4 regions of the Carboxylicivirga agarovorans genome follow, and region 4 is predicted to be linked to each of the others. Evidence: riboswitches for the same ligand, from Rfam matches in the RefSeq annotation. Region 4 holds a riboswitch; each other region holds the start of a gene.
The links. Region 4 has a riboswitch for cobalamin ahead of cobT (nicotinate-nucleotide--dimethylbenzimidazole phosphoribosyltransferase). Riboswitches for the same ligand answer to the same signal wherever they lie in the genome.

Region 1: linked by a shared signal. The riboswitch ahead of ACRD69_RS06015 (TonB-dependent receptor) and the one ahead of cobT (nicotinate-nucleotide--dimethylbenzimidazole phosphoribosyltransferase) in region 4 are both predicted to bind cobalamin.
Region 2: linked by a shared signal. The riboswitch ahead of ACRD69_RS09700 (ABC transporter substrate-binding protein) and the one ahead of cobT (nicotinate-nucleotide--dimethylbenzimidazole phosphoribosyltransferase) in region 4 are both predicted to bind cobalamin.
Region 3: linked by a shared signal. The riboswitch ahead of ACRD69_RS22425 (precorrin-2 dehydrogenase/sirohydrochlorin ferrochelatase family protein) and the one ahead of cobT (nicotinate-nucleotide--dimethylbenzimidazole phosphoribosyltransferase) in region 4 are both predicted to bind cobalamin.

The regions. Positions count from the first base shown of each region.
Region 1 covers NZ_JBNGPA010000004.1:11,571-19,290, reverse strand. The annotation lists gene ACRD69_RS06040 (phosphatidylserine decarboxylase family protein) at 1-591, shown strand, start outside; gene ACRD69_RS06035 (cytochrome c oxidase subunit 3) at 816-1,433, shown strand; gene ACRD69_RS06030 (cytochrome C oxidase subunit IV family protein) at 1,456-1,722, shown strand; gene ACRD69_RS06025 (transposase) at 2,155-2,505, shown strand; gene ACRD69_RS06020 (PepSY domain-containing protein) at 2,821-4,299, opposite strand; gene ACRD69_RS06015 (TonB-dependent receptor) at 4,309-6,660, opposite strand; cobalamin riboswitch at 6,767-6,968, opposite strand; gene ACRD69_RS06010 (L-threonylcarbamoyladenylate synthase) at 7,134-7,697, shown strand; gene ACRD69_RS06005 (acyl-CoA thioesterase) at 7,702-7,720, shown strand, end outside.
Region 2 covers NZ_JBNGPA010000007.1:46,298-54,017, reverse strand. The annotation lists gene ACRD69_RS09720 (SusD/RagB family nutrient-binding outer membrane lipoprotein) at 1-1,141, shown strand, start outside; gene tdh (L-threonine 3-dehydrogenase) at 1,303-2,334, shown strand; gene ACRD69_RS09710 (hypothetical protein) at 2,436-3,638, shown strand; gene ACRD69_RS09705 (dipeptidyl-peptidase 3 family protein) at 3,701-5,659, shown strand; cobalamin riboswitch at 5,664-5,864, shown strand; gene ACRD69_RS09700 (ABC transporter substrate-binding protein) at 5,890-7,035, shown strand; gene ACRD69_RS09695 (iron chelate uptake ABC transporter family permease subunit) at 7,035-7,720, shown strand, end outside.
Region 3 covers NZ_JBNGPA010000040.1:7,035-14,754, reverse strand. The annotation lists gene cbiE (precorrin-6y C5,15-methyltransferase (decarboxylating) subunit CbiE) at 1-351, opposite strand, end outside; gene cobJ (precorrin-3B C(17)-methyltransferase) at 344-1,735, opposite strand; gene cobI (precorrin-2 C(20)-methyltransferase) at 1,722-2,447, opposite strand; gene ACRD69_RS22435 (sirohydrochlorin chelatase) at 2,457-3,353, opposite strand; gene cobA (uroporphyrinogen-III C-methyltransferase) at 3,346-4,125, opposite strand; gene ACRD69_RS22425 (precorrin-2 dehydrogenase/sirohydrochlorin ferrochelatase family protein) at 4,122-4,721, opposite strand; cobalamin riboswitch at 5,002-5,203, opposite strand; gene ACRD69_RS22420 (NAD-dependent epimerase/dehydratase family protein) at 5,325-6,383, opposite strand; gene ACRD69_RS22415 (iron-containing alcohol dehydrogenase) at 6,510-7,664, opposite strand; gene ACRD69_RS22410 (helix-turn-helix domain-containing protein) at 7,686-7,720, opposite strand, start outside.
Region 4 covers NZ_JBNGPA010000008.1:39,910-47,629, forward strand. The annotation lists gene ACRD69_RS10470 (M18 family aminopeptidase) at 405-1,706, shown strand; gene ACRD69_RS10475 (DUF4136 domain-containing protein) at 1,952-2,500, shown strand; gene ACRD69_RS10480 (YkgJ family cysteine cluster protein) at 2,694-3,392, shown strand; gene ACRD69_RS10485 (hypothetical protein) at 3,414-4,172, shown strand; cobalamin riboswitch at 4,350-4,543, shown strand; gene cobT (nicotinate-nucleotide--dimethylbenzimidazole phosphoribosyltransferase) at 4,625-5,659, shown strand; gene ACRD69_RS10495 (adenosylcobinamide-GDP ribazoletransferase) at 5,681-6,484, shown strand; gene cobC (alpha-ribazole phosphatase) at 6,485-7,054, shown strand; gene cobU (bifunctional adenosylcobinamide kinase/adenosylcobinamide-phosphate guanylyltransferase) at 7,054-7,563, shown strand; gene ACRD69_RS10510 (hypothetical protein) at 7,619-7,720, opposite strand, start outside.

The DNA of each region.
Region 1 (7,720 bases), on a different contig from region 4:
AATACCGGAATTTATTTTTTAGCCGGTATAGAGCTAACTAAATTTACCACTTTAGCATCGTTTATTATTTTCGCTTTGGTACTTAACTTCTTTCGTAACCCAAAGCGTGATGCATTAATTCAGGATGGAGCTATTATTGCACCCGCCGATGGAAAAATTGTTGCCATTGAGGAGGTAGAAGAAGATGAGTATCTAAAGACTAAGTGTTTGCAGGTATCCATATTTATGTCGGTTTTTAATGTGCATATCAATTGGTTTCCGATCAAGGGTATAGTAAAATATTTCCGTCATCATAACGGTCGTTTTATGGCCGCTTATTTACCTAAGTCTTCTACCGAAAACGAACGCACAACGGTTGTGATTGAAAATGATAAAGGCACTCAAATATTGGTTAGACAGGTAGCCGGAGCTATGGCACGTCGCATTGTGTGTTATGCCAAAGAAGAAACGAATATTTCGCAGGGACAGCAAATGGGATTTATTAAGTTCGGTTCAAGAGTTGACCTTTATTTGCCACTTGACACCCGCGTTGATGTGAAGCTGGAGCAAAAGGTAACAGGTCGCCAGACCATTTTGGGCTGGTTTAAATAGAAATAATTTTCACTTATTATAGAGAGCTGTCAGAAATGGCAGCTCTTTTTTATTGTTATAACTCAAAACTTCTGAAAGCTTAGTTTGTTAATATGAGGCAAAGGCTAGATATAAAAAGGATATGTAAAAGATTTATTTGGACTAAATAGGTAATTAAATACTTTTATATATTTTTATCGCCATATTTATTAATGAAACAGAGTCGTTAACAAAATCGAAATACTATGAGTCAATCATTATCTATGACAGGAAATTTGTCTAAATCTAAAGAAGCCAGCTTAAGCGGGGTTTGGCTCTTTATCTTTATAGAGTTACTGCTTTTTGCAGGCTTGTTTCTGTTATACGGGGTTTATCGATATAAAAATGCCGTTGCATTTGACCTGGCAGCCACCGAATTAAGTGTAACATCAGGTGTTTTAAATACCATAATTATCCTTTCCGGAAGTCTTGTGATGGCATTTACTTCTATTGCCATTCGCAAAGGAAATAAGATGGCAGCCTTATTCTGGCTCCTGACTACTCTGTTCATTGGTTTTATGTTCTTGACAAACCGCTATTTTGAGTGGAAGGGACGTGTTGATTTTGGTTTGTTTCCAGGAAGTGAGGAGTTGGCTCGCTTAGGTCATGGTGATATTTTATTTTTTGGTCTTTACTTTTTCATGACCGGTTTACATGCTCTTCATCTTTTAGCCGGATTTGTTGTTCTGATTTATGTAACGTCACAGGTTAATAATAACACCTTAAATGCCAATAACTACTCAGCTCTGGAAAAGGCCGGGGTATACTGGCACCTGGCAACATTAATATGGGTATTAATTTTCCCTTTATTTTACTTATTGTAATTGATAATTAAAGCATATAGAAATGGATAATCAAAATACAGTTTCTTCAAAAACATATATATTCGTTTTTATCGGATTAGTTGTGCTAACACTTATTTCATCAGGTTTAAGTTCATTAAACCTGGGCTACTTAAATCCATTAATTGCCATTGGTCTGGCTGTGATTAGTGCGGGTGTTGTTCTGAATAAATTTATGAATATAAAACTGGATGGCAGTTTTGCCCGACTTCTAATAGCCGGTGTGCTGGTATTGGCCCTTCTGATTTTCTTTGTAGGGTTTGTTGGTTAGGTGAAAAACTTCTAATAACCTGAATCCATGTGTAATTCCCGATCTCAGGTTATAATAATATAAAGCCTCCTTGAAATTACTTTCAGGGAGGCTTTCTGATTTATATCTGGCAGATATTCTTATAAAATCTATTGCCCTGAATTCGGGATCACAACCAATTTTTGGGTCCAGGCGTAAATTTTACACAAACGATAGAGAAGAACTTCACATCTGTCACGCCTCTAAACTGCCATCTGTTTTTATTATATTAGGTTTGGGGTGATTAACTGAAATTTCAGTTTCTCCGTTGATGAAAAATTTAATAATATTATAGCTGTATGTCAGGCTGAAAGCCTGATACATCAAAACTTGGGGCAACGCCCCAAGCACATATATACAATGACAATCCAGGCTGTAGGTCTGGAACATTTATAATGCGCTTATCCATAAACTATGGGGCAATCATTATCACAACTTTATGTCCATCTGACATTTGGCACAAAAGAAAGATATCCTTTTATTTCTTCGGATTGGGAGAGAAAACTTCTGGCATTTATTGCAGGAATTTTAAAGAATCATGATTCTTCCTGTATTGTATCTAATTGTGTTGTAGATCATGTTCATATCCTGTTTTGCTTGTCAAAGAATTATGCATTATCTAAAGTAGTTGAAAATATTAAGAAAGAATCTTCTATATGGGTGAAAGATAATATTCCTTCCTGTCCTAATTTTTCATGGCAAACAGGTTACGGATGTTTTTCAGTAAGTAGTTCAAAAATAGAAATTATATCAAGAGGAGCTTGAGATGTTTTTTAAGGAGTATAACTTGGAATATAAGCTTGAATATTATTGGCGACAGTTTCAGACTTACAGCCTGATAATTAATCGATTAATCTTGCAAGGGGCGTTGCCCCTTGTTGTGATGTTTTAGGCTTTGACTGCGTCGATTTTCAATTCAGCCTAAGAAATACCTTATATACAAGCTGGACGTATTATGCTTACAGAAAAAAGCTGGTAACTTCCTCAATAAGCTCTTTAGTTTAATTCTAATTTACCACAAAATTAAACATTTCCAGATTAGACCCAGCTTTTGTATATGATCCTGAATTCGCCCTCAGGTTATCTGTAATGTTTGTGTAGTTGGCTTTTAGTTTTTCGTCTCAAATACCGAACAAATAATAGAAAAGCAGTCAGGCTTACAATTGTTCCTCCCATGGAAATAAATATCAACCATGTTTGTCTCAGTCCCTCGTAATGAGAAAAACAACCAAATTTGAATGTGTGCAAGCCCTGATATAGCCACCATTGCAACTGAGTTGAGTTATTCGTTACTTTCAGTAATTTGCCTGTATGATGGTCGATAAACAGGCGGGTATTAAATTGATCTTCCAAAGTTACTTCATATACAGGCAAAGGCATTAGACGTTTGGCATTGTACCGGTAAAACGAATTATAGTCACTCAACAGTTCTGTTTTGTAGTGTTTATCCGGAATCAGTGTCTTAAGATTTCTTTCCAACAAAGAATCTGAAACTTTCGGAAGCGACATTATCTTACCTTCTTTGATCGTGTAATAATCGGGCTTATTTGCCTTATTGGAATAAACACCGTAAAAACTCCGTCCTAAAATATTATTGAAACTTATTCGTTTGGCTGTGGCTGTCTCATTATGTTGTAACAATTGTGTAAATCCATGATGACAAGTGCTATCACTAATAATCTGCTTATTCCAGAGTTGGTAATAATTAACAGACTTTTCCCGCTTGACGACCCAGTCCGGTATATCGGCTAATGACATAAGGCCACTTAATATGAAGGTGAATACAAAGCAGCCAAATAGTAAGCCTCCTATATGATGCCATTTAAGCGTTTTCTTTTTATAGGGACTATGAAACTGTACCTTTTTTCTTTTTAGGCGTATACATCCGCTTATTATGCCTGATATGCATACAATACAACCAATAGCACTTAGCCAGATAATCACATCTGACCATAGTTTTGAATGTAAGCGTAAATTTTTGAAATACAACCAATGAGGAATGGCTCCCATCCATGCATAGACCCTTGACCTATGTGTTGTTTCCTGTACAATTTCGCCTTTTGTTGATGATACATAAACATGGGTTTTGTGCTTGTCATTTAATCTGTATTTATAAATGGGGAAATAAGCTTTGTAGTATGACCAGGGAATCCATTGGTCAAAATCATTCAATTCCTTGACCTCTATCATGTCTGCCGGGAAATTCGATTTCAAGATACGCCGGCATTCAGTTTCGCCTAAGCTTCGAAGCTGTTTTAAACTGCTGGCATTATATATTGCTGGCTTTCGACCTGGAAATCGATAAACGGGCTGTTCGTTTACAATTTCAAGTCTGATTTCAGATCCTGGATATTTATCTAAAAGATCTTTTGGTGATGATAAGGTTTCATGACCTGAGAATTTACTCAGGCCATGAAAATAGTTTTGTGGTCGCGGTTTGGGAAAGGAATGGTAGATCATTATAAAGCCGGAAATAAACCAGACCACGAATAATAAACCCATCACAAATCCTGTCCATTTATGAATGAGAAACAGGTATTTCTTTAATAGCTTTATCATTTATCTGTTCTAAAAATTTAAACTGATTGAGGCTTCATATGAGCGGCCCATGCCTGGAATATATTGGTTACTGAACACCGAATTATCGTAGTACTCTTCGTCAGCTATATTATTGGCATTAATGCGCAGTGTTACCTTATCAAATGAATAAGCCATGGTTGCATCGCATACCGTATATGATGGTAATACGTATGTATTGGAAGAACTGGTGAAAATATCATCTGTATAACGGGCGCCTAATCCCAGACTAAGCTTTTTGAATATACCACTTTGAACGGTATAATTAACCCAGGCGAACACTTGGTTTTCAGGGGCGTTCCGAAGGGTGTTCCCTTCTTTTGCTGAACCATCGGAATAAGGGTTGTCAGCAAATTCCTGATACTCTGCCTTGTTAAAACTGTATCCGGCATTGATAAACAGTCCCACTGCAGGACGAGCAATTGCATCTAATTCAAAACCTTTGGAGTCAACTTTGCCAACCTGTCCGTAAATTCGATGTTGATTCTCATCATTTGTTCTGCCCAGGTATTCAACTATGTTTTCCTTCTGTATATAGTAGAAACTACCGTTTACGCTTATTATATTTCCTAATTCCCACTTGAATCCAGCTTCAGCCTGATAGCCTTTTTCAGGTTCATAGAGTTCTTCTCCATCTTCCGGATAGAATTGCTCTCCTTCGGTATCCAGATAGATGTATGATTCATTGTAAGTAGTGCGTAAAGGGCGGAAGAAACTAGATGCAGATGCATATATGGATAGATCTTCATTAGGGAGATACACTAAGCCTGACCGGTACGAAAAGGCTTTATTGGTGATTGATTTCTCTGGTTTTTCCGGATCAAATTCATAATCGAGGCCATTTGTAATACCAGCGTCTCTTCGGGCATATCTGTAGTAATCGAAGCGCCCGGCAATCATGAACTTAAGTCGGTCTGAAATGTCCATTAAATCCTGAAAATACAATCCATGGGATTGATCATCCATTACTGCTGCAGCCGAGAATTGAGTTTTTAAATAGCCATGGTTAAGGATTGGATCTGATACCGCCATTTTAGCATATAAACCTTGTCCGTAAACATCGTATGACGAGTCATAAATCAAATCAGGGTTGTTTTCAACATCCCCTAAACCCGGAAGGTTGTATCCCTTATAGCTTATTCTGTCAACATACAAAAAAGAGTATCCGGCCACTACATTGTGCTTTATCGAACCGGTAGTAAACTGATTATAATAGTCGGCATTGTACTGGTATGTTTTGGTTTTATGTGAAAAGCGCAGAGGGAATGTTCGCTGCAGGCTGTCTATACAAATGTACTTTTTGCTATCTCCGTTCTTATAGTAATGGTCGTAAATAGCATTATCAGAACTCAGGTAACTTAGTGATTCAGTTGAGAAATAATCAATATCATCATTGTTGTATGATATGCTGTTGATCAACTTACTTTTTGAGTTAAAAGCATGCTCCCAGGATGCAGCAATATTACTGTTGGTGTGTTTTAGAAAGTCGGCAGGGTCATTATACCGTTGCTCACGCCTGAAGCCTGCAGGCAGGTCACCAATAGCGTATACCTGTTTACCTGAATTGGTTTCAAATACGTTTTGTGATAGTGCTGGTAATCCTGTTTCAGTTCCATAGAAGTCATCATTGGCACCGATCTTTAGCTTTATTACATCGCCATCCGATAACCGATAGTCAAAAGCCAGGTATACATTGGCGATTTCAGTATTATTATCACGCCAACCATCACTATCCGTAAAACCGGCATCAAAACGATAGTTTAGTTGTGAACCTAGTGCACCACCCGCTCCAATTTGCATCTGTTTATTATTCCAGGTGCCGTAGCTCAAACGAGCGTTATAGTTAGCCGTTGCGCTTGGTTGCCTTCGAACGATGTTAAGAATTCCACCCACTGCTGAGTGGCCATACATTACAGATGCAGGACCTTTTAGGTATTCGATGCTTTCAACGGCCGTAAGACTTGTAACAGGAGCACTGTTAGACCAGTTCATTCGTTCGTCGCGCATACCATCAACCATAATAACCGGACGTCCGAATCCTCTGAATGTAAAGGTTTGAAAACCTCCGTAATTAACCGATGATCTGACTCCTGTCGTGTAGCGCATGGCATCATTAATGTTGTTAATTCCCCTTATATCAATCATCTGCCTGCTAACGCTTGATGTTGCAATGGGAATGTGTTTGAGTGGAGCGATTGTTTTTAAGGCTGTCTGTTTTTTGGTGAATACCACATCGGCATCAATCTCAATTTCTTTGATCAGAAATGTATCCTGATCCATTGTTTGTGAAAATGCCAAATGGCATAAAAGTGCGAATATTGCACTGGTAACGATTTGTTTCATATGTATTTGTCTATTAAAAAAGTTCTTAACAGACAATATTCAACAGGGAAATAAAAATGTATGATACGCTAAAGCTATCAACCTGCTTTTATCCCGAAAGCAAAGAATACTGTCGCGCAAACAGGCAGGTCTTCTGGCTCACCCCATTCTGAAAAGCCTTCCCATTGAACATTGGTCAACAGTGGCATACAGATTTCAGAATACGAAGGGGCTTACAGCTGCGGGTACAGCTCCGGATTTACACCGGATTCCCTTTTCATTGCACTGGCCGGTTAAGCACAGCGCAAACCTAAATGCGGCGCAAAAGTAAATATTTTTTGTAAAGGAAAAAGGAATTATCGCCAAAATGTTCAATGATACTACAAATGTTTCAAACAAACCTAAGCGTAGTTCTTTTAATTCATATTGTCTATGTAGTCTTGTGCTTTTTCACTGTAGCCGCTTTTTCCTATCTTTCACCAAAATTTATTATTATGCACGACGACTTAAAACAGGCGCTCGAAGTATTAAGAAATGGCGGTGTTATTCTGTATCCTACCGATACTATCTGGGGAATAGGTTGTGATGCTACCAATGCAGAAGCGGTTGAACGTATTTACAAGCTAAAACAACGTTTAAACACAAAGGGCATGCTGGTTTTGTTAGATAATACTGCTAAACTTGGCGGCTACGTAAATGACATACCTGAAGTGGCTTATGATATGGCTGAGTTAACAACCAAACCATTAACTATCATATACGATGATGCCAAGAACCTGCCTTCTAACCTTTTGGGTGAAGATGGAAGCATAGGTATTCGTATCACCGAAGAAAAGTTCTCCAATCAGCTATGTGCTCGATTTAAAAAACCAATTGTGTCAACTTCTGCCAATATTAGTGGGGAATCATCACCGCTAAATTTTGGAGAAGTCAGTGATGTTATAAAAACAGGTGTAGATTACATTGTTAATTTTCGCCAGGAGGAAATAAATAATCCACAACCATCAAGTATTATCAAGCTGACAAAGGATGGTCAGGTGAAAATCATTCGCGAATAAACCTATGGAAGAAATTCAATTTA
Region 2 (7,720 bases), on a different contig from region 4:
AATCGAAACGATAGGTACTGCCACCTCCACAGGTGATGGTAACGAGGATTTGGGTGATAATGACTTATTCTTTGATGGTGATCTGCAAAAGTGGAAAGCATTGGCAAACACCTTAAAATTACGATTGGCACTTAGAGCTAATGGTGCTGAAGGTGATAACTTTTCTGTACCTGCTATCACCGAGTCTATGGGTGGAACATTTTTGGAAGGTTTTGAAGATAATGCATTATTACCTAAGGATGATGTTATCAGTCAATGGAATAGTGCAGCATATGGTGATGTTTGGCATAACTTCGGTGGTTATGGTTCTAAATGGACAGTTAGTAAGTATGTAATAAACCACTTACAGGACAATGCCGATCCGCGATTAAGTAAATATGCCAAACCAGCGCCTGGTGGAGAAATTACAATCCCTCAGCCAGAATCGGATGATGATGCATTGTACGCTAAACGCAGAGATTTTATTTTAGCAAATCTTGATGAAGCAGGCGCTGTTTATGCCATTACGTTAAATGAAAATGGTGAGACCGTGGTAACAATGGATGAAGATACCTATTACATTGGTCAGCCACCTCGTTTGAATGGTGAAATGTATGACTATAATCGTCGCGAGTTTTACAGTATGCCAGCAGATTATATTGTACAGGCCAAGAATGAGTCTTTACCAATCGCACCTGAGATTGTTGTGTCATCAGCCGATGCATATTTTATGAGAGCTGAAGCCATTGTTAAAGGACTGGCTACTGGTGATGCCAATGATTTTTATCGCAAAGGTTTGGAACAGGCCATGTTATTGTGGGAAGTTGATCCTGCCGATATTGCCACATTCCTTGCTGATTCACCGGCTGCCAACTTGTCTGGCACTAACGATGAAGAAATGATCGCCATTCAGCGTTGGTTAATTAACTACACTGAAGGATTTGAGGCATGGGCTATTGTTCGTGATACTGGTTATCCAGCCGAATTAGCCGCAGGTGTCGACGATTCAGATATTTATGGTATGGGTGATTTGAATGGTAAGTATCCTCAGCGAATGAGATATGGTTCAAGTCCGTATACAACGAATGCTGATAATTTACAGGAAGCAATCGACCGTCAGGGTGCAGATGTACAAGCCACAGAATTATGGTGGGCTAAATAACTTAACCTGATCAAACGTTTCTTAAAGGCTGGCTTTTTTGCCAGCCTTTATTTATTTTAAAGCTGACAATAATCATAGGCACATATCAAATACCTTTTGCACTTTTGTTATTTAGAATTATATCAGATAGGAAAATAATTACACGCTAAAAATACGACACTATGACAATGATGAAAGCACTAGTAAAATCAAAGGCCGAAAAGGGTATTTGGTTGGAAGAGGTTAAGATTCCTGAAATTGGACCTAATGATGTGTTAATCAAAGTTTCAAAATCTGCTATCTGTGGTACAGATCTTCATATTTATAAATGGGATGAATGGGCTCAGAATACCATTCCTGTGGGCATGACTATCGGTCATGAATATGTTGGTCATGTGGCCCGTGTTGGTAGCGAAGTTAAAGAGTTTAAAGAAGGAGATCGTGTAACAGGTGAAGGTCATATTGCTTGTGGACATTGTCGTAACTGTCGACGCGGACGACAGCATATTTGTGAAAAAACAGTAGGTATCGGAGTAAATATCGATGGCTCATTTGCCGAATATGTTAAGGTGCCGTCTTCAAATGTGATGAAGATCAATGCGTCAATTCCTGATGAGGTTTTGGCAATTATGGATCCCTTTGGTAACGCCACGCATACAGCCTTATCATTCCCATTGATAGGTGAGGATGTATTGATTACCGGTTCCGGTTTAATTGGCAGCATGGCTGTAGCAGTGGCTAAATTTGCCGGAGCACGCTATGTGGTTGCTACCGAAACCAATGAGTTCAGAGCTGAGTTGGCTCGCAAAATGGGAGCAACACGCGTTGTTAATCCGATAACAGAAAACCTGCGTGATGTAATGGATGACTTAGGTATGATCGGTTTCGATATAGGTCTTGAATGCTCGGGTGCCCCGGCTGCTTTTAATCAATTGGTTGAACACATGTACAATTCGGGGAAAATCTCAATGTTGGGAATTTTACCGTCATCAACCCAGGTAGACTGGAATCGTATTATCTTTAAAGGCCTTACATTAAAAGGTATTTATGGTCGTGAAATGTACGAAACATGGTACCATATGGAGCAAATGTTAATGTCAGGATTAGACTTATCTCCGATTATTACACATCAATATCATATCAATGACTTCCAAAAAGGATTTGATGTAATGGAAGAGGGTAACTGCGGGAAAGTATTACTTAACTGGGATTGATCATATTTCAACAATACAGCACTAAGGTAGTCAACAGACTACCTTTTTTTATAGCCGCTTGTGTGCAATTATTCTTAAATTTGGCGTGTAATACCTATGGAATGATAAAAACAAAATTGATAATTCTTCAACTTTTCATTGTTTGCTCTCTGATGGTAAATGGGCAAACACATCAAAAGTGGGCTGAACGACTTAATAAACTGGATTCAACAACTGACCCCAATAAAAAGAGATTTGAGTTACTGGATCTGAACAAGGAATTAAAAAGTATCTGGCAATCGGGTAAAGACATTGATGAAATTCGCACCTATACTGATCAGCTCCACATTGTTAAGTCAGATGATGATATCTTGTCGGTAGTAATATTCGGCTCTGCAACTTATAACGGACTTTATCAGTTGGAGTGGCTGGTAAGGTACGAAGAAAAGGCATATGGGTTTTCAGAAGAGTTTAACCTTAATGAAAGTAACCATTCAATCACATTTACGCACCATTTAAAAAGTTCGGAAAATGAGTTGTATGCTTTAACAGTTTCTTTGGGCAAACGCGTGATTATTGATGCAAGAGATCTGGTAACAAAGTGTATGTTTGAAGATCTGCAGACCATCTCAGGCGATGAAGAAAAGGATGCATTTAATACAAAGTTACAGCAGCGATTGTATCGTTTATGGACAAATAAAGAGCTTTTTGATGAGCCTTTTAGTCAGCTTAAACGTATGAAAACGCTTATCTCAGATGATAAGAAAGTTAAAATATGTACTTATAATATCCAGAAACAAGGGTTTAACCAGGTGTTTTACGGAGCTGTTATTTTAAAGGGTAGTTCGGTAAAAGTTATACCTTTAAATGATACGAGCTCAAAAATCAAATCACCCGAACGATCAACCCTTTCTGACAAGAAATGGTATGGAGCCATATATCTGGATTTAATTCAAACCGCGAGTGGTAATAAGACCTACTATACACTATTAGGCTACAAAGGCCATGACGAGTTTATCAAAACACGTGTCATTGATGTGTTATATGTTCAAAATGATCGATTGAGATTTGGAATGCCCATATTTAAAGTAGATCGATTCACGCGTAACCGTGTCGTATTTAACTATTCGGCTAAAGCTACTATGATGTTAAGATATGATGCACGGGAAAAATTGATTGTATATGATAACCTTGCGCCACAGGAACCAATGTTCAGGGGCGTTTACCAATATTACGGCCCCGACTTTTCATACAACGCCTTTAAATTTACCAAAGGGGTGTGGGAGTTAAAAAAGGATATTGACCTTAGAAATCCAAGACAATAGCGGCTTGCTCGCTATGGATTGAAATAATGAATAAACTATTACTACCTATTTACTAATAGCTAATGCCTAATTTTGAATACCAGGTTGAGCAATTTGCCGACCTTCGAATCTTACGATATCATATTCCCAACTTCGATGAGTTGACACTCCAAAAGAAGTTATATATCTATTATTTAGCAGAAGCCGCCTTGTGTGGCAGGGATATTATTTGGGATCAGAATAATGAAAAAAACCTATGGCTCAGACGATGTATGGATCTTCTGTATGGTCATATTAAATCAGATGAGAAGGGATTTACAGAATTTGAAGTTCTCTACAAGCGCATTTTGTTTTCCAATGGTATTCACCATCATTACAGTACCGAAAAATTAAAACCTGAATTTGATGAAGATCAATTAAATAGATGGATTCAAAGGCTTAACCAACAGGAATTAAATCAAGTCGGGGAAAAGAGCGGAGAAGAGGTATTGGCTCAACTGGCAGAATTACTGTTTGATGAATTCTATATGTCAAAGCGGGTGTGCCAGGATGAAGATCAGGATCTGGTCATACATTCGGCTAACAACTTTTATAAAGACCTGACGCAGAATGAGGCTGAGAATTTCTATAAAGAGCAAATAGATAGAGCTGATGAAAAGCCCGTGTCGTATGGGTTGAACTCGCGATTGCTAAAGTTGGATGACCAGATAATGGAAGAAACCTGGAAAGTAGGTGGTAAGTACTCCGAAACAATACAGCGAATTTGTCATTGGTTAATAAAAGCATCTGAAGTTGCTGAAAACGATAAGCAAAAAGAAGTCATTGATCTGCTGTATCAGTTCTATCAAACCGGCGACCTGAAATTGTTTGACCAATACAGTATTGAATGGTTAAAAGAGCAAGGGGGAGAAGTTGATTTTATCAATGGTTTTATTGAAGTATATGGAGACCCGTTAGGATTTAAGGCCACATGGGAGAGTTTGGTGAACATTATCGATACGGAAGAAACCAAGAAAGCATCTGTAATTAGTGAAAATGCGCAATGGTTTGAGAATCACTCACCTGTTGCCGATAGTCACAAGAAAACAGAGGTGCAAGGTGTTTCAATGAAGGTTATTAATGCCATTATGCTTGGTGGCGATTGTTACCCTGCTTCTCCCTTGGGCATTAACTTACCCAATGCAGAATGGATTAGGGAATTGCATGGTTCCAAATCGGTGTCACTTCAAAATATCAGCCACTCATACGAAATGGCATCCCTCAGCTCCGGCGTAATTGAAGAGTTTGCCTATGATGAGGAGGAACTGGCTTTGCATAAAAAATATGGCGCCATTGCCGATAATCTGCATACGCATTTACATGAATGTGTCGGACATGGTTCAGGTAAGTTGGAGCCTGGGGTTCGTTCGGATGCACTAAAGGCATATGGCTCTGTAATAGAAGAGGCACGCGCAGATTTGTTTGGCTTGTATTTTATGGCCGATGAAAAAATGCTGGAACTGAACCTTGTGCCTCATATGGACGTAGCTAAGGCGCAATATAATTCTTATATCAGAAATGGTTTAATGGTTCAGATGGCACGTATTGGCATTGGAGCTAATGTTGAGCAAACCCACATGCGCAACCGTCAACTGGTTGGCAAATGGGTGATGCAACATGGTGCGGAGAGAAATGTTATTGAAAAAATGACAAAGAATGGTAAAAGCTATTTTGTCATTAATGATCATAAGCTATTGCGCCAATTATTCGGCCAGCTGCTCAAGGAGGTGCAACGCATTAAGTCACAGGGTGATTATTCTGCAGCCAAAGAATTGGTTGAGCGATACGGTGTAAAAGTGGACCCGCTTATTCATCGGGAGGTCAAAGAACGTTATAGCCAATTGAACGTGGCTCCTTACTCAGGATTTATAAATCCGAAACTGGAGCTTAAAACCGATGACGAAGGAAATATCATAAACGTTGAAGTTAGTTATTTAGAAAGCTTTCTGGAGCAAATGAGGCGTTATAATAAGGAATATTGCTTTGAGAATGCAGCTACGTGATGTTTTTTGAAGAATTAATTCCAATAAATAAACTATTTTTGCATCGTTATTTAAAAAGGGAATCAGGTGAAATGCCTGAGCTGTTCCCGCAGCCGTAATCTGTGCCTGAAGAGGAGCATTGTTTTTTTAACCACTGTTGCGCATGTAATGGGAAGGTAAAGCAATGAAAGAGAGCCGGAAAACCTGTTTGAATAACCACATTGATTCATAAGCTTTCGGGAGATAAAGAGATGATTAGATTTTCAACTATTGTATTTGCATTATTGCTGATTCTGGGCGCCTGCCAGACTAAACAGAAAGGAAACTCACCTGACACAACAGGGAATGAGCCTGATAGTGTTTTTCAACCTAAATACGCGAAAGGTTTTGAAATACGCTATTATAAAGATTATCGACAAATTGTATTGAATGATCCATGGGGCGATAGTACTAAAAACGAATCCATTGCTTTGTTTTATGAAGAGTCATTGAAAAGTGAACTTCAGAAAACCAATGACTATGTAATAGGCTATCCCGCCAAACAGTGGATAGCGCTATCTTCAACAATGGTAAATTATGCCGATAAGCTGAATGTGAAGTCAGGCATTAAAGGCGTTGCTGAGCCGCAATACATCTCCGATGATTATATTCAGGAAGGCATAAGCAATGGTAGTATAAAAAATGTTGGTATGGCTGTTGCGCCCGATGTGGAAGTAATGGTTGATCTGGAACCGGATTTTATGATGGTTTCACCATTTAAAGACAATCATTTTGCAGCAGTAACAAGTGCAGGTATTCCAGTGTTGACTAATGCGGATTATTTAGAACATACACCTCTTGGACGTGCTGAATGGATTGTTTTTATGGGTGAGCTTCTTGGCAGGGGTGAAATGTCAAAGCAGATATTTGAAGAAATAGAAACTGCTTACCTGGAAGTTAAAAAGAAGGTTGAGAATATAGATGCTAAACATACGGTCTTTACCGGGCACATTTACCAGGGAATCTGGTACTCACCTGCCGGAGAAAGCTATATGGCCAACTTCTTTAATGATGCCGGAACGGATTATATCTATAAAGAAACAAAAGGTACCGGATCTTTATCACTGGATTATGAAACCATTATTGATAAAGCAGAACATACAGATTGCTGGGTGTTAATCATTAATTACCCTGGTGAGCTGACTTATTCGGAGCTTGCTAAAATTGATGATCGTTATACTGACTTTGATGCCTATAAAAACAGAAATATGGTTGTTACCAATGCATCTAATTCACTGTATTTCGAAAAAGGTTTATTGCAACCACATATTGTATTAAGCGATTTGGTGCATGCCATTTATCCCGAAGTATTGGATGGCTATAAACCGCGTTATTTTCATAAACTAACAAAAGAATAATGGAGGAGCATCGCTATAAATGGATAATGGGTTTTGTATTACTGCTAAGCCTTATTATTGCTCTTTTTATGCTTAATATTGGAGTTGGTTCAGTTGCCATTCCATTCGATGACTTGATCAAGGTATTGATGGGGGAAGAGGCTTCACGCAATGCTTATCATTCAATCATTTTAAAATCACGATTACCTCAAACTATTACCGCAGTACTGGCCGGTGCGGGTTTGGCAGTTGGTGGTTTACAAATGCAGACATTATTCAGGAACCCATTGGCAGGACCATCTATTCTTGGTATTAGCAGTGGCGCAGGATTGGGAGTTGCCCTTGTTTTGTTATTTGCAGGAAATGTTTTGGGGATCAGTATTAGTGGTTATGGTTTGATCGGACATATGACAGTTGTTGGGGCTGCGTTTGTAGGAGCCTTCTTTATATTATTGCTGATCGTATTTTTTGCCCGGGCATTACGCGATAACACCATATTACTGATAGTTGGTATTATGGTTGGTTACGCCGCATCAGCCATAATTGGAGTGATGAAATTTTATAGTCCCAAAGAAGATGTACATGCTTATGTCATATGGGGATTAGGCAGTTTTTCGAATGTCACCTGGGAACATTTGATCATATTGATTCCGGTTGTTGTGATTGGTTTGATTTTTAGTTTGTTGCTAATAAAGCCCCTGAATGT
Region 3 (7,720 bases), on a different contig from region 4:
GGGTATGTGACACTGATGTGCCAGCATCTGCAGGCTGTTGAAGGATGGATATACTTTTATGGTTGCATCAGGAAACTCACGCTTCAATGTATTGGCAATACCAAAAAACAAAGGGTCGCCAGATGCAAAAAGGATAATTGGCTGAGCGACTTCCCTGTATCTTTTAAACGTTTGGGCCAGTGGAACCAATACATCGATCCACTGATGCCTGACAGGTAAAAACTCCTTGACCAGGTCATAATGCCGTTTCCCGCCTGAAAAGACCGTGTGAGTAGCCAGTAAATGTTTGATCTCAGCACTTAACTCTGGCTTTGACTGGTCTGATATGCCTATAACCAAAAACTTACACATCACGTCCGGGCTTTAACGTTTCGGCTTCATCACGACTCAGCACTGCGTTAACGATTGTTGCAGCCAGGTTAGAACCGCCCTTTCGTCCCTCTATGCTAATATAAGGCAGGTTAGCAAAGGTTTTAAGACGATGCTTTGACTCCTCAACATTAACAAATCCAACCGGGGCACCAATAATTCCAGCCGGCTGAAACTGCTTACGTCTCATTAATTCGGTTAATTCAATCAGGGCTGTTGGTGCGTTGCCAAATACATATAAAGCATCAGGGTGCTCTTCAACAGCCAGACGAATACCAGCCTGGGTTCGGGTTATATTTTTCGCTGTAGCCAGGGCCTGTGTGCGCTCATCGTGCAAATAACATTTTATATTGATCCCATAGCGCTCACACGCTTTTTTACGAATCCCGCTTTGTACCATGGTCACATCTGTAATAACTGTTCCTCCCTTCAGCAGGTAGTCATTAATACGGGTCACTGCATCATTTTTTACCCTTAAAAGCTCTTTCATTTCAAAATCGGCCGTGGTATGGATACAATGCATCATCACCCACTTTTCTTCATTAGAAATATTCAAATCACTTAATCGCTCTGCAATTGTTCGAAAGCTTTCCTGCATGATCAGCGGCCCCGGAGCCCCTTCCTCATCATACTTTGAGTAATAACCCCTTGGCGTAATAAACTTGTTACCGGCCAGGTAACTTTGTGAATTACCAATAACAACGATGGAGAACATATCAACTATTTCGGGGTCAAACTCACCTAAGGTTGTCAGTGTGATGTGTTCTTCCTCCCTTTCTACCTGGCGAACGACAGCCACCGGTGTGTCGGCTGACCTTTCACCCAGAAAGATTTCCTGAAAGCGGTATATCTGCCAGTAACGCTTTTGACTCCTCGGATTATACAGCACCGTAACAAAATCACCAATAGCTGCTGCCTTCATGCGTTTTTCGATCAGTTTCCAGGGCGTTAACAGATCTGATAGTGATAATATCACAAAATCATGACTCAATGGCGCGCCTAATTTTGCTGCCGCTGCCTGAAAAGCCGATATACCGGGAACAACCTCAACACTGACTGATGATTGTCGTTTATCTGCCATTTCAAGAACCAGGGAAGCCATACCATATATTCCTGCATCGCCGGAACTGATCACCACTACATTCATGCCTGATTCGGCCTTGTCAAATGCTATTTTAGCACGTTGCACTTCCTGGCGCATACCCGTATCCATGCACTCGGTACCTTCCTGTAAATAGCACTCTATAAATTGGAAATAATACTTATATCCTATTACAATATCGGCCTGTTGAATGGCTTCAACGGCAGGCTTTAGAAATAATTCAGGACTACCCGGCCCTAAGCCTATTACTTTAATTTGACCCATTGCTTACTATTGTCGATTTTATAATAATTATTGAAAAATATGGTATTTGCCTTTGCTTTAGCACTTCAATATCAGAACATGTAAATGCTTTATCGGTACCCATGTACTCACCATAAAAAAAGTCAAGCTGATTAGCAGCAATGAAATCGGCTATCCAGCCCTTTACTTTTGATACTTTCATCATAACAACAGTTTCATTGCTTAACACATGCTCTATTAATTGAGCTTCACTGCTCAAGTCCGGTACGACCAATACCTTATCCGATTGTGTACATATTGCCTGCCGGCTTAAGGATCCACCAAGAATAAAAGCGGGAACACCGGGTATCATCTCATAGTTAATCCCGGCATTATTGAAATCATCTATCAGATAGGCAAAGGTGCTGTAGAACGCAATATCACCTTCACTGACCACTGCTACTACCTCACCTGCTTCGGCGTGTTGAATGCATCTGGCAGCCAGTTGGCGATAGGTTGCATTGACTTCGGAGCGATCATATTTCATGGCTACACTGACAGGTTTAAGCTTTGTTCCATCAAGCTCTAATTCACCCAGAACACGCATGGCCATTGAACTTTTTATGCCTTTGCTGTTGGTCGTCACCGGATAATAAATAACATCAGCTCTTTGTAATGTTTTCAGAGCCTTAATGGTTATCAGTTCCGGATCACCTGGCCCAAGTGCTACGCCATATATCGTTTCTTTACTCATGACTTGCTTTTAATGGTGATGATGACCACAACAGTTCTTAGCATGATCATGGTGATCATGGTCGTGATGATGTCCATGCCCGTGATGATGGTGGTGATGTGGCTCGTAATGCTCCAGGGTTTCTTTATCTACACTTGTGATCAGGTCTACTTCACCTTCCTCGGCACTTTTCAATCGTTTAATAAGTAGTTGTGCCAGGTGGTCTGATTCACTTAATAATGGTGCTACAAATACCTTTCGGTCGGGATGTCGCTGAGCGAACTCATCAAATAATACCTGTGCCTTATCCATGTACACACCCGGAAAGAACACATAAGGCACCACCACGATATTTTTGTAAGGTAATTGACTACAAACAGACAAGGCTTCAGCCACCGACGGGTAGGTCATGCGACTACAAAAACCATTAATGGCAAAGGCATATTTATTGGATTCCTGTACCATTCGGGTTAAGCGAGCAAGGTCACCATTGGCCGCTATTTTAGATGCTCCGACACCCAAACCAAAGTATAAGGTCTCTTCAGGATCGACCTGCCGGTCACCCAGTGCTTTTCCGATCAGGTCATTCGACAGGTGTATCATCTCCTCGCAATCGCCAATATAATGTGCCATCTTAATGCTTACCTTGTATTTAGCCTGAAGTTGATACAACATACATGGTATATCCTTTTGAATATGCAAGCCTGTAAACAAAAACACGGGAACGGCCACTATTTCTTTTACACCCCTTTGTGCCAGGCGCTTCACACCTTCTTCAAAATCGGGCGCTGATAATTCCAGAAAACCGGCTTCCACTTCATACTCCGGCAATAATGCCGCTACTTGTTTGGTATATTTCAAAAAGGCTTCTTCACCTCTCTTTACACGTGTACCATGACCACAAATTAAAACTCCTTTTTCAGACATATGCCAGTTCTTGATGTTTAACAGATTGAATAATGGGTTTAAGCTGTTTGGAAAAGCTAACCACTTCACCAATGACCATTAGAGCCGGAGGTGAAAAGCCTTTATCTTCCATTGCTCGCTTAATGGTACTGAGTGTGGCTGTCAGCATCTCTTGCTGCGGGTAGGTACCCCACCTTATTAAAGCCACGGGGGTATCCTCGTTTTTACCTCCACTTATTAATGCATTGGCGATTCTACCGGCATTGCTTACCCCCATATAGACCACCAGTGTATCTGATGCTTTTGCAAGTGCCTGCCAGTCCACTGAGCTTTTACCTTTAGCAGGATGACCGGTTACAAAGGTTACAGAAGATGCAACGTGACGGGCTGTGACGGGAATACCCATATAGGCCGGAACTGCAACGCCTGAAGTAATACCGGGAACCACCTCGTAATCGATACCATGATTGATAAGCGTTACAATTTCTTCCACACCCCTGCCAAACACAAAAGGGTCGCCTCCTTTAAGGCGCACAATGGTTTTACCTTTATTGGCATATTTCACCAGCAATTGATTCAATTCTTCCTGGGGATACGTGTGCTTATCTTTCTTTTTGCCTACGTACAAGCGTTCACAATTAGCGGAACAATAGTCCAGCAGCTCCGTATTTACCAGGTAGTCGTAAAGCACCACATCGGCCTTTTGAAGCAGTTTAAGGGCTTTGACACTTATTAAATCGGCATCACCGGGGCCGGCACCTACCAGCCATACTTTACCATATTCAGGATTCATTTTATTGAATTAAGGTTAACGTTGTTGTTTTCAATTTGACTGATCAGCTCATCGATCAAGGCCTTCATTTCGGCCTCATGCTTTGGATGACCAGATGCCAGCATTTGTTGACGTTTCTCAGCGATCAAGGCCACTGAATCGGTCGTTATGCATGATAATTTAGCCATAAGGTATTTACGCAGACACGCAGATAATGCGGGAGAATTACCTTCTGTACTGATGCCTACATTTAAATGCCCGACCCGACAGCTGGCTGGAATAATAAAATCACCTTTATCAGCGCCATCAGCACTATTGGCCAATACACCATGTTCTTGCGCATCTGATACTACAAGCTGATTGGTTGTTTTGTCGTTGGTAGCGGCAAATACCAGGAAAAATCCGGCGATATCATTCTTTTCATAAGATCGCCTCAATTTATTGATCCTGTTAGTATCAACCAACTCTTGCAAAGCCGGTGTTAAATCTTTGGAAATAACAGTTACGGCAGCACCGGCTGCAAGGAGTTTATTCACTTTTCGTTGAGCGACTTTACCGCCACCAACAACTAAACAGTTCCTATCTTTTATATTAATATGAATCGGATAGAACTGCATACTAAGCCATTACGATGTTTAAACCATTAATAGCCCAATGCGTGCAATCCTGATGTGAGGATAAGAGTAAGTGTTTTTTCATAGCGTAATTAAACGCTCCGGCATGAAAGTACAATGCACAAAAAAGCATTCAGTATCAAATAAGCATACAGGCCGGTATCATGCTCACCAGGGAGCACAAACAACACGCCAATGCCTGTTGACACTAACCATTTATGGCTCTATATATGGAATTGCTTTTTATTCATGTATCAAACTTTTAAACCCGAAAGCTTTGATTAATATTTAATTTACTATGGCAGGTTTTCTGACTTACTCCCTCCTTATTGCGCCTTCCCATTCGCCAGCAGGCGAAAAGTGACCTTATGCAATGGAGTTAAAAGAGCTTACAGCTGCGGGTACAGTCCCGGATTCACACCGGATTCCCTCTTTCCGTCAAAGTCCGAATAGGTTGACTCTGACTCACCATTAATTTGACGACAAATGTAATATTATAATTCTATCTAAAAATACTATCAGTTGAATTTTAGTACAAAATATTTGACCTTAATGAGGATCTAAAAAAAAACTACCCATCTGAAATAGTGGGTAGTTTATATCTGATCATATGATTTTATTATCAATTAACTGCTGAAACATATCGATCATCGTTTCTGATAGCGGTCGGTAGGCAGCATGCAGTTCCCTGATACTTTTCGAATTATCGCCTTTCCATTTATAGCCGATGTTTCTTGTTACGAAACGACGTGTTAAGGCCTTATTAAGCATTGGTCCGATTAACCATATCAGCCATTTGGGAAGTTCCTTTTTCGGAAGTGGATAATTCTCTCCAAACTTATTGTGCAGCGCCCTAACCAACTCAAAATACGTGGTATTATGTCCTGATGCAATATATCTTCCACCAGCACCAGGCACAAAACCAGCCTGATAATGAATATCCGCAAGGTCACGCACATCAATAACACCCCAACCCATCATAGGCACCCCGGCCTTCATTGTTCCGTCGCCCATTTGCCTGACAAGACGAAAACTTTCAGAGGTAACAGCCAGTGGATTGACAGCAGGTCCCAGCACTAAACTAGGATTTACAACGACCAAATCCCAGCTACTCTGCTTTTCACTGATGGACCATGCTTCTTTTTCAGCCAATGTTTTTGAATAAGAATATGCACCATGGTCAAGCGAAGAACTGGTATTCCATATGTCCTCGGTAAAAATCCCACCAGCAACCTTTTCTGCATCAATATTATCGCCATATATAGCAGCGCAACTACTGGTTACAACTACTCGCTTTACTGAATGAGATCGATTGGCTGTTTCTAATACATTGCGCGTTCCCAGTTTGGCAGGATCAACCAAATCTTTTTGAGGATCGTGAACATCCAAGGTAAAAGGAGATGCTGTATGATAAACAAGTTCGCACCCCTCCATAGCCTCGTCATATGAGCCTTGTTCCAGCAGATCACTCTTAAAATACCTGATTGTACCCGGAGCATTATCTGCTAACAAATCCAGGAACCGTAATTTATCTCTCGCTTCGGGGTTACGAACAGCAGCATGAACAGTTAAACCTTTATCTAATAAGGATTTTACTATCCAGCCAGCGACATACCCTGAAGCTCCTGTCACCAGTACCGGTTTATTTTTATCAATAACAGTCATAGTTATTTATTTATGATGAAACAGCTTATTCGAAAATACTATCATTCATCAGCTTTTATGCCGTTCTGCAAGAAGAAAAAAGAGCTTAGCGGGTAGCTAGCTCTTCAATCATGTTGTTGTGATAGTCTACAATGCAGCTTCATATATTTGACGGCTTACATCAAGAGTAATGTCACGTGTTTCAGATAAGGCTTTTAATCCCTTGGCTTCTAAACCGCCTACCATACCTTCAATTCCAGACGCCTCAATGCCATAATCAGACAATTTCGTCTTTACGCCAAGGCTATGGAAGAATTCTTCAGTTTTAGCAATTGCCTGCTCTATTTTCTCATCATCAGAGCCTGAGGTGATATTCCATACACGTTCGGCGTATTGCAGCAGCTTTGCTTTTTTACTGTCCTTTCTTAAGCGCAATAAGGAAGGAAGAATAATAGCCAGCGACTGCCCATGGTCCACACCATAGAAAGCCGTTATCTCATGACCCAGCATGTGAGTGGCCCAATCTTGCGGTACACCCGAACCAATTACTCCATTAAGCGCCATTGTTGCATTCCATACAAGGTTGGCACGTGTATCATAGTCTTCCGGCTCATCCATGGTTTTTCGCCCTACCTCAATTAAGGACTGCAGAATACCTTCAGCTGTTCTATCCTGAAAGCGTCCGTCAACCGGAAAGGTCAGGTATTGCTCTGTTGTATGCACAAAGGCGTCAACAACACCATTGGCGACTTGTTTTTGTGGCAGGCTATAGGTTAGCGTCGGATCAAGGAATGAGAACTTAGGAAAAGCGAGGGGACTCATAAATACGAGCTTTCCTCCATTGTAAGTCACCACACCGCCCATATTCATTTCCGAGCCTGTGGCAGGCAAGGTAACTACCGTGCCCAATGCAACAGCTTCTTCAAGTGCTCCTGCACCACCCATTAAGATCTTTTCAGGATCATCTCCTTTATATTTAGCAGCCAAAGCAATAAACTTTGTGCCATCCATCACCGAACCGCCTCCTACTGCCAATAGAAAGTCAATGCTCTCTTTTTTAACGACCTCAACAGCCTTCATTAAAGTTTCGAACTTAGGATTTGGCTCTATGCCTTCAAATTCGAATACCTGTCGGTTTTTTAATGCTGCCGTAACTTTAGGTAAAGTCCCAAACTTTTTAACACTCCCACCTCCATAGGTTATTAATACCCGGGCATTTTGCGGAACAAGCTTATCCAATTCCTCCAGACGGTCTTTTCCAAAGACAATGTGCGTTGGATTATAAAAATCAAAGTTTAACATGATACGAATCTTTTAGTTTTGTTATAATGCTATTGATAAATTCTTTATTTCTGATG
Region 4 (7,720 bases):
CACTGCCTGCTCGCGCCGTTTGTCCCTGCTCAGACGGGAGACATGTCAAGGCTCTGTCAAAACTATTGCTTTGAAAGGGAAAGGTATTTAAATGTTGAACTTAGTAATCAGGCAAATTCCTAAGCCAAAGCCATTATAATCTGTTAGTTGAAAATCAGCGAAGCTAAATCCGATTGATCCATGGTTTGTAATTATAAGCTGTAAATCAGTTCTGAAGGAATTTATCGGCTAAATTGGAGAATCGCCAAACATCATACTATGATACTGCTATTGGATTTTTCATTGTGTAGAATCCTCTTATCGATACCATAGCCGATTCTAAGCAATAAATGACCTTTCTCATCTTATCTGAATCTGAAAATCTATATCTTGCCATTTTTGATAACATCCATAAACATATTATAATGGCACAAGAGATTAAACTGGCAGAAGAATTAATTGAGTTTATCCATCAAAGTCCAACGGCCTTTCATGTTGTAGAAAATACGGCAAAAGAACTGGAGGCAAATGGCTATGAATACCTTGACATTACTTCTCCCTGGAATATAACCAAAGGTGGTAAATATTACACGACCAAAAGTGGTTCGGCATTATTTGCTTTTCAAATCGGAACTGATGAAACAGAAAATATTGGTTTAAAACTGGTTAGTGCACACAGTGATTCACCAGGTTTCAAAATTAAGCCACAGCCCGAAATGCTTGTGGACAACAAATACCTTAAACTAAATACCGAAGTATACGGAGGTCCTATTCTGATGAGCTGGCTCGATCGTCCACTATCATTGGCCGGACGTGTTTTACTAAAAGGTGAAGATGCTTTAAACCCAAAGCACCAGTTGGTTGATTTCAGAAAGCCGTTATTGATCATCCCTAGTGTAGCAATTCACCTTAATCGTAGTGTTAACGATGGCATTGAGCTTAACAAGCAGGTTGATATGTTACCACTAATGACCATTGTAAAAGACACGCTTGAAAAGGAGAACTACCTTCTTAAACTTATTGCCGATGAGTTAAAAGTCAACAGCGAGGACATTCTTGACTTTGATCTGTTTGTATATGAATACGAAAAAGGATGCCTTGTTGGTCCGAATCAGGAGTTTATTTCGTCGCCTAAACTTGATGATCTGGCAATGGTACACGCCGGATTAAAAGCATTAGTGGCAAGCGATAACCCCGCATCAACCAACATTCTTTGCGTATTTGACAATGAAGAGGTTGGCAGTGTAACCAAGCAAGGTGCCGGTTCGCCAGTATTACGCAACATAATTGAACGCATAATGGAAAAACTGGGCAAATCACAGGAAGATTACCAGCGTACCATTTATAAGTCATTTATGATTTCGGCTGATATGGCGCACTCTGTTCACCCTAATCATCCTGAAAAACATGATCCTGTGCTTCATCCGCTTATGAATGCAGGTCCTGTTATCAAAATCCATGCTAACCAAAAGTACACTACCGATGGTGAAAGTGGAGCCATATTTGAATCGATTTGTAAACAAGCCGATGTACCTGTTCAAAAGTTTGTCAATCGCTCTGACATGGTGGGTGGCTCAACTCTTGGAAACGTTTCTACAGGTAAAATTGATATTCGTACCGTAGATATAGGTAACCCTATGCTGGGTATGCACTCGGTTCGTGAGTTAGGTGGTACAAATGATCATACATATGTGATGAAGGCCTTTGAAACATTTTACAATATGTAAAAACCTTTGACGAAGAAGCAAAGTGGCGTCAAAAGCTTGCATTATACACTGATATTGCCCTTTGTTTCAGCGGGCTGACAACTTATTATTAAATCACGCCCGGCATAATATTAAAACATTTGATGGCAGTGCTTTCTTCAGCACTGCCATTTTTATGCTCAAAAATGTTACTTTTAAGCCAAACTTAATTTTGGAGAGACATAATATTTTAAAGAGAAGTTGAATTAAACCTAAAACTCAAATACATGAAATTGAAGAACATTCTATTTATAACACTTATCATTGGCTCATTAAGCGCATGTAAAACAACAGAGATATACTCTGACTTTGATCCTAATGCCAAGTTTGACAGCTACAGCAACTTTATGGTGTTGCAGCATATGAAATCAATGCCTGTCAATGACAATACCAAAGGATGGCTGCATTCAGCGATTAATAAGCAAATGACAAGAAGAGGCTATAACGAAAACAAGAGCCCGGATTTGCTGGTTAAGGTGATGATCAAGACACAAACCAAGGAGACAACATCATTGCAACGTAATGACAATTTCTATTATGGCAGCACATATTACCCATATGGATGGGGTTTAAACACAGGTGTTAATAAGGTTAGCTATGACACACATACCGAAGGTACCATCATTATTGATATTATCGACCGTGAGAAAAAAGAGTTGATCTGGCAAGGAAGAGCCAGTGGTGCAGCTAAAAATGGAAAGAAACTAACGGAAGAATCAGTTGACAGGATCATTAATAAAATTTTTAATACATATCCTTTGGCTCCCTCAAAATAGCTAAACAATAAAATAAGCGAAAGGGTGACCGGCAATAAACTGGTCACCCTTTTTGCTTTAAATAATTATTACTTTTGTAACAAGCTTGGTTCGTTATTTAAAAACGGTTAATATGCATTAACACGGCAAAAAACAGTCGCACATTAACTCCAATTCGTAATACAAGCCTAATGGTAACAAGCAAATTAGCACAATGAATAAATCAGAACTCTCAGATACCGACAAGGCCTTTTTTCAGGATGGCTTACGACTAGCAGACACCATTGTTGACACTCTTGATGAGAAGAAATTATGGCAGGCAACCAGACAGGAGCAAGACGCCATGGAAGGTCTTATTGGCGCCTTGAGCGAGGAAGCTCAAAAGCACAATGTAACCATCAATTGTCGTAAAGGCTGCAGCTGGTGCTGTCATCAGCCTATTTTTGGTGTTTCACACGAATTTCATTATCTGTGGCAGTTTATCCAGCTCAACATGAGTGAAGACGAACAGAAAGAGGTGCTTCAAAATGCTTTTGACAACTACCAGAAACGAGGGCGTTTATCCCAGTCAGAACTGGAAAAAAGTAAACTCCCCTGCCCCTTGCTGAAGAACGGTGCCTGCAGAGCCTATCCTGCCCGCCCAATGGCTTGTCGTATATATTTATCAATGTCAGAGGCCAGCTGCAAACAGTATCACGATCACCCTGAGGATGAAAAAAACTATCCGGCATTACTCGAATTTCCCCTACGTGCCGGGCAGATGATGAACGAAGGCTTTTCTGAAGGCCTGAAGAAACTTGCCATCAGCAACAATGAATACCTGATGGAAGAAGGATTATTAATTGCTCACAACAACGGAGAAAAAACAGATAAAGATCAATTAAATAGGCACCCGCTTTTTAAAGAATTGTAAACCAACAAACCTACCTTACCCATGAACCAATACAGCTCTAACGAAGAACGCAGAAAATTTCGGATGCGTACCATTATTATATCATCAATACTGGTACTTAATGTGGTAGTTATCTACCTGTACTACTATGTTTTGGTATTTAATGCCATTGCACCTGGAAAAGTATATGGCGAAAGTATCTTTAAAGGAGGACGCTACGAAGTCTATACGCTTAAGTATTATTACCAGCACAATGATATCACCTACTTTGATAAGATCGACTATGTAATGGGTCAGGATCTGGAACTAGGCGACTCACTTAATTTCAGGGTTCTGAAACCATATCCTCCCAAGCACATTGTTGACAGGGTATTTCGTGACGCATCAAAAAGGCATGAGTACGACTGTGAAGACGGCTTTATAATCAGATATAACGAAGAAATTAATGTGCATAGTGATTATCTCAATGATGATGCAGAGCTAATAAGTACTCAAAGAGATAATCGCATTAAGCTATCGCCTCAAACACCACAAAATATTATTGAGGATGTAAGCCGGGCCATTGACAACATACGCTTTAACAGAGGCTCGATTATTGACTATTATATGCTTAAGGCGGTTGATAATTCCATTTACCTGTATTCGGTTTATCATTACATGAATGATTTTTCAACAGATGCCATGCCTGCTAAAATCATTTACCACGAGCTGAAAAAGCTAATGCCTGACAAAGACATTTATATTTCAGTTCTTGATATGGATAATGCCAAGAAAGAGCATATGTTGGATACTCAATGGTGATGATACTAAAGCAATGTAATCCCTTTTTGTCCTCGCCACTTCCCGACTGTAAGATCTGCAATAACAATGTGAAATTCAGGCGTGTGTTTAACTGCATGCTTAATCACTGATTCACAAACACTGGTAAGTGCAACAGATAATTTCGGCCAGAACTAAGGTCTTAAGCTCTATTATTTCTATTTTTGCAACTGTTAAGGTGCATAAAGCTTAAAATGGGAATCCGGTGCTGCAGTTTGCAAATTCCGGAGCTATCCCCGTAGCTGTAAGCCTCATTGAACAAGTTTTGTAGTATACCACTATCTGCTTTGGGCCGATGGGAAGGTAACAAGACTGAGGTAAGCCAGAAGACCTGCCTTAACATGATACTTCGGGGTAAAGTGAAAATGATTAGCTTTAAGCTAATGCCTTTCATGTATCCTCCTGAAGCATGTTAAACTATTAAACAATTAACAATGCAGGAGTCAAAAATCACTACTGTTGAAAAAAGTCTGGATGAGCAAATCCGGAAGAAAATCGATTTAAAGACCAAGCCTCTGGGTTCGTTGGGCACATTGGAGAAGATCGCTTTTAAAGTGAGCCGTATTCAAAACACCTTGTCACCGCAACTCAATAAACCATCTATATTGGTTTGTGCGGGCGACCATGGCATTACCCAGGAAAAAGTAAGTCCTTTCCCACAGGAAGTAACCTTTCAGATGGTTATGAACTTTTTAGGTGGCGGGGCCGCCATCAATGTATTTTGCCGTCAGCACAGCATTAATTTACTGGTGGCCGATACTGGTGTCAATTTTGACTTTGAACCATCGGAGCAACTGTTGGATTTAAAAGTGAGAAAAGGGACTCGCAATTTCGCTGTTGAACCTGCCATGACAGTGCAAGAGTGTGAAACCGCCATGAAAAACGGTGCCTCAGTGATCGAGAAACTTCATAAAAACGGCACTAACATTGTTGGCTTTGGCGAGATGGGCATAGGCAATACAACTGCAGCAACAGCCTTGCTCTGCAAATATGCCGGCTACAGTGCATCTGAAGCGTCAGGTGCAGGCACAGGACTTGATGCTGAAGGTATTCAACACAAAGCAGCAGTTATTGAAAAAGCCTTAGCCTTACATACCGACACAACAGATGCCGTGCAGATTTTAGCCACGTTTGGCGGATATGAAATAGCAACTATTTGTGGCGCTATTTTAAAAGCTGCTGAACTAAAAATGATTATTCTATCAGACGGCTTTATCGCCACATCAGCCCTCATTGCAGCCCATGCTATTAACCCTCATGTAACTGAGTATTGCTTGTTTGCCCACGAGTCCAATGAACAAGGTCATAAATTGATGCTTCAGCACCTGAAGGCCGAACCAATTCTTCATTTAGGCATGCGCCTAGGCGAAGGAACCGGCTCGGCAGTTGCTTTCCCAATTATTCAGTCGGCTGTTAATTTCATCAATGAGATGAGTAGTTTTGATGACGCCGGAGTGAGTAATTTATAATAAACAGAGGACGGAAGAACGATGAAACAACAAATTAACCTGCTGCTTACCGCTTTTGGCTTTTTCACACGTATACCCATTCCATTTAAAATAGCCTTTTCGCAAGAGAACCTGAATCGATGCAATCGTTACCTGCCAATTGTGGGATTGCTTGTCGGCAGTATCACTGCATTGGTATTCTACCTTGCTTCACTATTTTTACCAGGTACAGTAGCTGTTATCCTGTCAATGATCACATCGGTATTGCTAACAGGTGCCTTTCATGAGGATGGCTTTGCCGATGTCTGCGATGCTTTTGGTGGTGGCTGGACCAGGGAGAGGATCCTTCTTATCATGAAGGATTCCAGAGTGGGAGCTTATGGTGCGATTGGCATATTTCTTTTATTACTGCTGAAATTCGTGGCAATTAATGAAATACAAGCCGATTTGGTCATTAAATCAATTATCTCGTCACATGTAATAAGCCGCCTAATGGCCGTGTGGACAATGCATTCATTAAACTATGTCAGGGAAGATGAAAGCAGTAAATCAAAACCTATCACCAAATCACTTCAAAACAAAGATCTGGCATTGGCTTTTATGCTTTCTCTTCCTGTTTTACTTTTATTTGGTGATGCCTTGTATTTTGTCGTTCTTTTACCTGCTTTTATTGCCAAATTTTGGCTGGAACGCTATTTTAAAAAGTGGATTGGTGGTTACACAGGTGACTGTTTAGGTAGCATACAACAAGTTACTGAAGTTGTTATTTACCTGACAATTCTGGCTGTTGCAAACTACCAGGCACATCAATATTCCTTTGACATTCAATTAAACAACATCTTTTAAATGGACATCTGGTTAATCAGGCATACAACCCCCGACATCGACAAAGGCATATGCTATGGACAGCTCGATTTAAACATTATTGATTCGTTTAAAAAAGAAGCTGATGCTATTAAAACACACCTGGCAGCTATAGATTTCAAACAGGTATTTGCCAGTCCGCTGGTACGCTGTAAAAAGCTTGCTGAAGAATTATTTCCCGAACATGAAATTACATACAGTAATCTTCTTAAAGAGATTGACTTTGGTGATTGGGAAGGTAAACCCTGGGAAGCCATACCCCGGAATGAAATGAATCAATGGAGTGATGACTACATTAACAATCAGGTTCCCAATGGAGAAAGCTTCAGACAGCTACTTGAGCGAACAAATGCTTTTATTGACGGACTTAATACCGACTCTGACGACACCATTGCTTTAGTTACACATTCGGGAATTATCCGTGCCTTTCTGATCAGGTACCTTCAAATACCGGAAACAAAAGTCTTCAGCCTTGATTTATCCTTTGGTTGTATTGTTAAAGCCACAATTCACTCTGAAAAGTATCAGAAAGTAAAATTTATTAAAGCATAATGGCAAAAATCATTCTTATAACAGGCGGACAACGTTCAGGCAAAAGCTCTCATGCACAAAATATGGCACTGCAGTTATCTCCAAATCCCATTTACCTGGCTACCTCAAGAATTTGGGATGAAGAACATCAACTAAGAATAGAGCGTCACAAAGCCGACCGAGGTAATGAATGGGTCAATATAGAAGAAGAAAAAGAGCTGTCGAAACATAAATTCGAAGGCAAAACCGTACTAATTGATTGTATCACCCTGTGGTTAACCAACTTCTTTTTCGATAATGATAGCGCCATTGAGCAATCGCTTGAAGAAGCGAAAGCTGAGTTTAATGTCCTGGTACAACAAGAGGCTACCTTTATATTTGTCACCAATGAGATAGGTCTGGGCGGTATGCCCGAAAATCCTGTTCAGCGAAAATTCACCGACCTGCAAGGCTGGATGAATCAATATATTGCAGAGCGTGCAAACGAAGTATACCTGATGGTATCGGGTATTCCGCTAAAAGTAAAATAACAAAGATGCCCCCGGTTTCCCGGGGGCATCATCACTAAATCTAAACCACAAGGTACTATGGGAACGTGATAATTTCATCCCATTCGCCCCATGTATGATCATACTCCGGCAAATAATGTTCTATTTGCATTGTAAAGACCTTTTTACCATCGCCATT